Regions from separate parts of the Sporolactobacillus pectinivorans genome, predicted to be linked through region 2. Evidence: riboswitches for the same ligand, from Rfam matches in the RefSeq annotation. Region 2 holds a riboswitch; the other holds the start of a gene.
What was found. Region 2 has a riboswitch for S-adenosylmethionine ahead of COP04_RS07125 (PLP-dependent transferase). Riboswitches for the same ligand answer to the same signal wherever they lie in the genome.
Positions count from the first base shown of each region.

Region 1: it holds a riboswitch for S-adenosylmethionine, as region 2 does, so the genes downstream of both, COP04_RS00470 (MetQ/NlpA family ABC transporter substrate-binding protein) here and COP04_RS07125 (PLP-dependent transferase) in region 2, are expected to answer to the same signal.

Region 1 covers NZ_NXGA01000001.1:92,952-97,704, reverse strand. Annotated here, with positions in the region: gene COP04_RS00490 (Ppx/GppA family phosphatase) at 1-669, shown strand, start outside; gene galE (UDP-glucose 4-epimerase GalE) at 801-1,805, shown strand; partial or broken gene COP04_RS00480 (transposase zinc-binding domain-containing protein) at 1,897-2,310, shown strand; SAM riboswitch class I at 2,900-3,014, shown strand; gene COP04_RS00470 (MetQ/NlpA family ABC transporter substrate-binding protein) at 3,137-3,955, shown strand; gene COP04_RS00465 (methionine ABC transporter ATP-binding protein) at 3,968-4,753, shown strand, end outside.
Region 2 covers NZ_NXGA01000001.1:1,473,496-1,478,248, reverse strand. Annotated here, with positions in the region: gene COP04_RS07130 (amidohydrolase) at 1-358, opposite strand, end outside; SAM riboswitch class I at 526-631, opposite strand; SAM riboswitch class I at 1,123-1,235, shown strand; gene COP04_RS07125 (PLP-dependent transferase) at 1,373-2,494, shown strand; gene metC (cystathionine beta-lyase) at 2,487-3,674, shown strand; gene COP04_RS07115 (flavin reductase family protein) at 4,075-4,686, opposite strand.

The DNA of each region.
Region 1 (4,753 bases), 1.4 Mb from region 2:
AGCAGTGAAGGGTTACGGGAGGGTGTCTTTTTTGAATGGATGCTGCACCAGAGGGGTGTGGAAAAAATTCCTTATGTCCTGAATGAAAGCATCCGCCATTTAAGGCGCAATTTTAATCTGGATTCCAGCCATACCAGTTACGTAAAGGCGCTGGCGTTTCAAATACTTAACGGAGTCATTCCGGTGATTATCAGTAAATTCCCGGAAAAAAGGACGGCATGGGTACTGTCGCATAGTGCCGATCTGGCCTACATTGGCGAATACGTGAACAATGAATCAAGCAGTGCGCACACTTTTTATTTATTAACTAACATCAGCATTAATGGGGTCAGCCATAGAGACCGTCTTGGCATTGCCCTGGTCGCATCATTCAAGAATCGTGATAAGATGCTTGATTTCGCTGTGCCCTTTGAAAAAATGGTGACTAAAGAGGAGCTGAAAATGTATGAAACACTGGGAGCCGTTCTTCGTCTGGCCCACGACTTTGACCGGACAAGGCAGCACGTTGTAGACGAGGTTAAGGTTAAAGTTTCAAAGAAGAAGCAGTTACAATTGACAGCTTATTACCATGCCGATGCCTTTTTTGAAGAACAGGCTGCCCAGAAGCATAGAAAACATCTTGAACGTGCCATTCAGCTGCCGGTCACGATTCATTTCATCAAACACTGAACAGTGGGAAAAAGCAAGTGATTTTATTTTACAACATGAGTCCTTGTCAAAACAGGCAATTTGGCGGAAAATGAGAGAATCAGGATAATAAATAATCTGTATCTGTTTTTCTTATTGGGAGGAGTCAGGTTATGTCAATTTTAGTATTAGGCGGTGCCGGCTATGTTGGTTCACACGCCGTTTATCAGCTGATTAATGCCGGAGAAGATGTAGTTGTTGTCGATAATTTACTGACCGGGCACAAAGAAGCACTGCATCCGCAGGCAAAATTCTACCAGGGGGATATCCGTGATAAGGAGTTTCTCGATTCGGTTTTTAAAAAGGAAAAGATTGACGGAGTCATCCACTTTGCGGCTAATTCGCTTGTCGGGGAATCCGTTGAAAAACCGCTGAAGTATTTTAATAACAATGTTTACGGCATGCAAATTCTGCTTGAAGTCATGAAAGACAATAATGTGAAGCATATCGTCTTTTCCTCGACTGCTGCGACATATGGTGAACCGGAACAGCTTCCGATTACCGAAGATATGCCGACACAGCCGACCAATCCGTATGGCGAGACGAAACTGACGATGGAGAAGATGATGAAATGGTGCGACCGCGCTTATGGGATGAAGTTTGTTGCACTGCGCTATTTCAACGTTGCCGGAGCGAGCAAGGCGGGAGCTATCGGTGAGGATCACCATCCGGAAACACACCTGATTCCGATCGTGCTGCAGGTGGCGGCCGGCGAGCGGGACAAGATTCTAATTTTCGGGGATGATTATCCGACTAAAGATGGCACTTGCATCCGCGATTATGTGCATATCGAAGATCTGATTGCCGCCCACCGCCTGGCACTCAGCTATCTGCTGAAGGGCGGGAAGAGTGACGTCTTCAATCTTGGTTCGAACGAAGGCTTCTCGGTGAAAGAGATTATTGAAGCCGCGCGCAAAGTGACCGGGGAAACGATTCCGGCTGAAATCGCGCCGCGCCGTGCAGGAGATCCGAGCACATTAATCGCATCATCGGACAAAGCGAAGAAGATACTTGGCTGGAAGCCGGAGCATACAAATATTCCGGAAATTCTGGCGGATGCCTGGGCCTGGCACAGCAGCCATCCGAAAGGCTACGCAGCTTTGGTGGAAAATAAATAAACGTTGTGGACTTCCCGTAACCGGGGAGTTTTTTTTAAGATAAGAAAGCATAAAATTTGAGATTATCACAGAGCTTAATAGCCTTTCCTTTATGGACAAAAATATTTTGAGACATATCTTTTTCAATCGTCACCAATACCGGGAGTATTTTAAGTCCAAGCATAGAACCCGACTTCGCTCAATTCTCCTTAAAGAAGTCGAGAAATTCAGAAACTGCGGTAACTTTAGAAAAGGGTTCAAGCTTTTGGTCTGTGAGGGGTGCCATGATGTTCGAAAACTTCTGTTTCACTGCAAAGGTTGTTTTTGTACCACCTATTCAGTCGGAGTGAGTGGAATGGAGCCGGCTGTTGAAGGAAGATGTCCTGAAGGTCAATCATCGCGGGCTTGCATACCTTTGGATCGCAGGTGAACTTCAATCCGTATGCTGATGAATATAGGGGGTATCACGAAAAAAGGTGAGTGGAAGTCCTATGATTTTATCCCTTTTTCCATGCTTCGCAAACAGTAGCAGACGGTCGTGCTTAAACTCGTTCGTAAACATTTTTATGAGGGGGTTTTTAATGCGACCTTCTATATTTAATGACAATCAAATTAACAATTAATACAATAAAGATCCCTATTGCATAAGCAAAATCTGCCATACTTTTTGTGCGGAAATAAAAATATATATTCATTAGTAACACTACAACAAGCACAGTGATCAGGATAATGAATCCAATATTTTTTGGCTCTTTCATAAAAAACCGCCTTTAAGTAGCAATTGAGTACAGTCTTAATTTTAATACCTTTAGATTTAGTATTCCAATATTTTATTGGATTTATTGAACATATTTACTCCTATATTGCTTGAATAAAGGATCAATATTACTATGTAAAATGTATCTTATACGAAGTAAAATCCATGAATCCTGATCTTATGCAGCTTTTGTCCTTCTTACTTTATTGTGTGGGGGAGTTGAGTATGTCAGTTCTAACCCCGTACTTATTTGTACTATGATGATGGTTCTGGATAAAAAATTTATAAAAAAAATTCGACAAACTTTTGACACAGAATCAATTTCAATGTACAATCAAGTCACTAGCCAATTAAATACTCCTTATCCAGAGTGGCGGAGGGACTGGCCCGATGAAACCCGGCAACCCAATTGATTTTTGATTAGGGTGCCAATTCCTGCAGAATCCGTATATCCGGATTCTGAGAGATAAGAGAAGAATTGAAAATGATCAGCTTCTCTTAACGGAGGAGCTTTTTTCATGCCGTTCTTTTCTGGAGCAGAGTATGGAGATTGCTGGAAACACGAGTAATAACATAAAGATTTGGGGGAAGCACATTGAAAAAGTATGTCAAAGCGTTGTCGTTATTATTGATCCTTGCCTTAGCATTTGCACTTTCAGCATGTGGTAACAGCTCCTCAGCCGGTTTAAGTACGAAAGATATCACTGTGGGTGTAACAGGCGGACCGCATCAGCAGGTCATGGAAGAAGTGGCAAAACTGGCCAAAAAAGACGGCTTGACGATCCATCTGAAAGTTTTTAATGATTATAACCAGCCTAACATTGCCCTTAATGATAACGAACTGGATGCGAACAGCTACCAGACCATGCCCTTCCTGAAGGACCAGATTCAAAATAAGGGGTATAAGATTGCTGCCGCATTCAAAACGGTCGCTTTTCCGATGGGCATCTATTCTAAGAGCATTAAAAATCTGAAAGACCTGAAAAACGGTGACAAAATCGCTGTCCCGAACGATCCTGCCAATGAGCTCCGCGCACTTCAGCTGTTTGAAAAAGCCGGTGTGATCAAATTGAGAACGGGAGCAAATGTTACCGCGACTAAGCGGGATGTGATCAGCAATCCGAAACATCTGCAAATCATTGAACTGGATGCAGCTCAGCTTCCGCAGCAGCTTAACGAAGTTGCAGCCGCAGCGATCAATACGAACTTCGCAATGGGAGCCGGTCTGACGGTGCTGAAGGATTCCATTTTCCATGAACCGCTCATCAACAATCCATATCCGAACTATTTCGTTGTTCGTACGTCTGATAAAAATGACAAAGTAGTTAAAACAATCGAGAAATATTATCATTCACCAGAAGTAAAAACCTTCATCGAAAAACAATTCGGCGGTTCAGTAGTTCCGGAATGGTAAGGAGTTATTGCAATGATTGAATTACATCATGTATCCAAAACATTTGTCGCGGGAAAAAATAAAATTGAAGCGCTGAAAGATGTCTCGCTGGAAATTCAAAAGGGAGAGATTTTCGGCGTTATTGGTTACAGCGGGGCGGGGAAGAGCACGCTGATCCGCTGCGTCAATCTACTGGAACGCCCGACGAGCGGTGACGTTTTTGTAGACGGAACGGATATTAATAAACTTCGCCGTAAGAACCTTCGGAAGCTTCGCCGGAAGATCGGTATGATCTTTCAGGGGTATAACCTTCTTGAAACCGCCAATGTTTACGATAATGTCGCCATTCCTTTAAAATTGGAGGGTGTGCCTAAAAAAGTAATCAAAGCGAGAACCGAAAAGTATCTTGAGATCGTCGGTTTGAAGGATCGCAGCAAAGCTTTTCCAAGCCAGCTGTCGGGTGGTCAGAAGCAGCGTGTGGCCATTGCCCGCGCACTTGCTCATGAACCGGAAGTGCTGCTTAGCGATGAAGCGACGAGTGCACTGGATCCAAACACGACGGATTCGATTTTGGAACTTCTGCTCAAGGTAAACAAAGAGCTTGGGATTACGATCTTCCTGATTACTCATGAATTAAACGTCATTCAAAGAGTCTGCGACCGTGTGGCGGTTATGGAAAAGGGACGAATCGTTGAACAAGGCTCTGTCGTCGATATTTTTACCAAGCCTAAGGAACCGCTGACCAAACAGTTTGTCCGGAATGAGTCCAGATTCAAGATACCTGAACCTATTTATAAACAGCTGCTGTCGACCGGGGAA
Region 2 (4,753 bases):
CCTGCTTTAACAAGTAAGCAGCACCAAGTAGTGATGCGGTATGAATGTCATGTCCGCAGGCATGCATCACGCCTTTGTTTCGTGACTCGTAAGGTAATCCGGTTTGCTCAGTAATCGGAAGAGCATCAATATCGGCACGCAATGCAATAGTTGGTCCCTTGGCGTTATTGCCGATTTCCGCAATCACACCTGTTTTTAATGTCGTCGGCAATATCTTTATTCCCCATGATTGCAGAATTTCTTTAATATACCTTGTTGTCGCATATTCATGATCCGCCAGTTCCGGATATTCATGAAGATGATGACGAAAGTGTATCATCTTTTCTTGCAATGCTGCATGGGTTAATTTTGTCTGCATCTGATTCTCCACCCCTATCTAAACCTCTCGTGGCTATACCTGATAAGAACAGTCTAACCGGCAATTGCTTGAAATTTTTAAAAAATGAAGTTGTTGGAAATAAGCGAAATCTCCTGAGATCAACACAAAAAACAAGCCCGAAAAATAAGAACGCTTATTCCTGCTTCTTCTCATCTTTTGAACACATCCCGTGTTCCGGAAATTGACACCATACAACTAAATACTAGTTATCAGATTTCATTGGGCCAACCTCTCCGCCGCTCTGTACAAGAATTTTAAAAATTAAGTTGTTGTCACTAATCATAGATACCGGATCTCAGAGTGTCAATATTAAATTCACATTGCTCTCATGTGTTTAATATTAATTAAATTTACAGACGCCATATTGGCAAGTCGAAAAACATGGGCCATCTTACGGAGTTTATCATTTTGATGGGTTACACTTAATTAATTTTAATACACATAGTAATTATCGAATTTATACTTGTTAATATATTTTTGGGAGCGCCTCTCCTCAGAATTTTACGGTGATCAATCATCTGAGCAACGTACTGATTTCCAATGGTTGCCTATCCTCATTCGATGATCATGCCTTTATTTACTGTGAAGGTCTGTATTAACTTCGAGAGCATATTTTAGAAAAAAAAGCCGTAAATTTCATTGATTTCCCAATTCAAGAATAGTTCAAAAAGAAACATAGGCTTGAAAAAGCAATTAAACTGTTATACACTTTTCATTAATTGAACAATACTTAATGATTTACTTTCTTATCAAGAGAAGTCGAGGGACTGGCCCGATGACGCTTCAGCAACCGCCGCCAAAAGAGGGGTAAGGTGCTAATTCCAGCAGGTACAGGAGTGTGCCTGAGGGATAAGAAGAAACTTGCTGACAAAGCCTTCTTCTTTCCGAAGAAGGCTTTTTATTTTTGAGAAAAATAGTGGGTAAATCCGGCTGTCTTTCTCGAAGCTTTCCTGCATCATTACCAAACAATGAAATGAGAGGGGTAATCAAAATATGTCTGAGTACAGAGTAGAAACCAAACTGACACAAATAGGGAATGGTTTTGACGAACTGGGCGCTGTGAGCGTTCCAATCTATTTATCCACGGCCTACCGGCACAGCGGGATTGGTATATCAAAAGGTTACGACTACACTCGGACCGGAAATCCGACACGGTCCATTCTCGAAAAAGCGATTGCCGACATCGAAGGCGGAGAAGAGGGTTTTGCCTGTAGTTCTGGAATGAGCGCCATACAGCTTGTTTTCTCACTGTTCAGCAGCGGAGACCACATCATCGCTTCACGCGACCTTTACGGCGGAACATACCGGTTATTTGAGATTCTCGCCAATCAATACCACATTTTGTTCTCGTACTGGGATGGTGAAAGTTATGAGGAACTGTCTTCGCTGATTAAGGCAGAAACAAAAGCTATTTTTATTGAAACACCGACTAATCCGCTGATGCATGAGGTTGACCTGTCCCGGATTTCATATATCGCAAAAAAAAGTCAGGCGTTACTGATTGTTGATAATACTTTTTACACGCCGATTCTTCAGAAGCCAATCTCAGAAGGAGCCGACATCGTTGTGCATAGTGGCACCAAGTATCTGGCAGGGCACAACGATGTGCTCGCAGGACTGGTTGTTTCCAACTCCTTAAAGATTACTGAGAAACTGAGGATCAGCCACAATTCCTATGGACCTGTGCTTGATCCGTTCAGCTCATGGCTGTTGATTAGGGGTTTGAAAACGCTGGCTCTGCGCATGAAGCAGCATGAAGCCAATGCCAAACAGATTGTCAGCTACCTGAAGGAACAACTTCTCGTCACAAACGTTATTTATCCGGGAAAAGGAGGGATGGTCAGCTTCGAAATCAGCAAGCAATCTTACGTTGAACCCTTTCTAAAGGGTCTTAAGCTGATCACCTTTGCCGAGAGTCTGGGCGGAGTGGAAAGTCTGATCACTTACCCGACGACGCAGACCCATGCCGATATTCCTGAAGCGCTGCGGCTCAAGTACGGCTTGACTAATACGCTTCTTCGCCTGTCCACAGGCATTGAAAATTCGGAAGATCTGATTCAGGATCTGGATCAGGCCTTTCAATCACTGAAAAAGGGAGTGACGATCCATGACTGATTCTTTCCAGTTTTCTACCCGGTTGATCCGGAATACCGTTTCCGTCGATCCGCAGACGGGTGCAGCTAATGTTCCGGTCTATTTGTCATCGACTTTTCATCAAAAAGACTTCGACCACTTTGGAAAGTATGATTACAGCCGATCCGGCAATCCGACACGCGAAGCTCTGGAAAAAGCGATTGCGTCGCTGGAAGGCGGCGTCCAAGGTTTTGCCTTCGCTTCCGGAATGGCAGCAATATCCACAGCTTTCCTGCTGCTTTCCACAGGTGATCACGCCATCGTTCCGAAAAACGTCTATGGAGGGACCTTCCGGATTCTGACTCAGATACTGGGCCGGTTTGGCATTGACCATACTTTTGTTGATACTTCAAATCTCGACCAGGTCGAACAGGCGATCCGTCCGAATACAAAAGTGATTTATGTTGAAACTCCTTCAAATCCGACACTTAAAGTCACAGACATTCATGCTGTTTCGGAAATCGCCAAAGCCCATCGATGTTATACATTCGTTGACAATACATTTATGACCCCTGTCTTTCAGCGTCCGCTTGAGCTGGGTGCCGACCTTGTTTTACACAGCGCCACCAAATTTATTTCCGGGCATAGTGACGTTGTGGCCGGTTTGGCAGTCGCCGGGAACAAGGAACTGGCAGAGAAAATTTATTTTCTGCAAAATGCACTGGGTGCGGTTCTCGGTGTTCAGGATTCTTGGCTCTTGCTGAGAGGACTGAAAACACTCGATGTCCGCTTCCGTAAATCTGCGGAATCCGCCTTGAAAATTGCTTCATTTTTCTCAGCAAGGCCGGAAGTAAAAACGGTCTATTATCCCGGCCTACCCGGACATCCCGGATCCGATCTTCAGATGGTGCAGGCCGGTTCAGGCGGAGCCGTTCTTTCTTTTGAATTAAAAGATGAAGCAGCTGCACGATGCTTTGTCAATCACGTATCCCTGCCTGTTTTCGCAGTCAGCCTTGGCGCGGTCGAATCAATTCTCTCCTACCCGCCAAAGATGTCTCATGCTGAACTTTCAGAAGAAGAACGAATCAAGGCCGGCATCGGCAATGGTCTGCTCCGTCTATCGGTTGGTCTGGAAGATCCGGATGATCTGATTCGTGACTTTACGGTCGGATTAACCGCCGGCCATGAAAATGAACGGGAGACGGTAAAGGGCCTCCTTTGATACGAGTATCTTCCTGATGAAGTAATGAAGCGCCCTATAAAAAAACGGAAACCCCGAAAATCCTCGGTTATCAAGGTTTTCGGGGTCTTTATCATCACTGCTAGTCTATTCTTATGAAAATCGATATTTCCCAATAACGGTTGATATATTTCCAGACAGTTAATCTCTAGCTGACCCAGCTCAATCGCAAAGCAGATTTGCTATTCGAGGTGGCCATCGTCGAGCCATTTTTGATGGTTTTAGAGATATCATGTCTGCTAAAAAAGCTTTCATCGGCCGCGTACAAATTAGGCAATCGCAATAACCAGCACAGTAAATACGGATTGACTCACTCAATAATTTTTCTGATACAAATACAAACAAAATCACACCGTTTGCTTATGAACGGATGATTAAATGCTTACACTGGTCGAGTCAAATCAAAGATTTCTCCCAGCTTAGCGTAAGAACTTCCCGCCAGCCTGCTAACTGGTTTTAACCCTGAAGGGTCAATTCGCCCGTTCCTGTATAAATCTTCTCTAATGTGGTAATGAACGATGCGTCCGATTAACAGATCACATGAAGGATGATCTCCCGTCCCTCCAAGCGGTAAGATTTTCTCAAGAATGCACTCCATCCGAATGCTTGCTTCCTTCACTCCCGAGACATTTATCATTGTGCTATCAATGGGAGTGAGTCCGGAATATTCAATCTCGCTTTCATCCGATGGCAAAGGTTTCGCTGTTTTATTTATTTGATCAATATAGGTCTCATCTGAGATGTGAACAACAAATTCTTTCTGTTCAGCCGCATTTCTAGATGTATCTTTCATTTTTCCGCCTGATCGTTGTACTGAGACAGAAATCATCGGCGGTTCTTCTGTGACAATATTGAAGTAGCTAAACGGGGCGGCATTCAAGACTCCTGTCAGCGACTGGGTGGTCACGAATGCGACCGGTCTGGGAATAATACTGCCTGATAAAAATTTATAGTTCTCTCTCACAGAGAGAGTTGCAGGATCTATACTGATCAAAGTACGTTCCTCCCATCTTGAAACTCATTAGTCTGTGTCTTTCTTTTCTTAATGTTGATTGTTATTT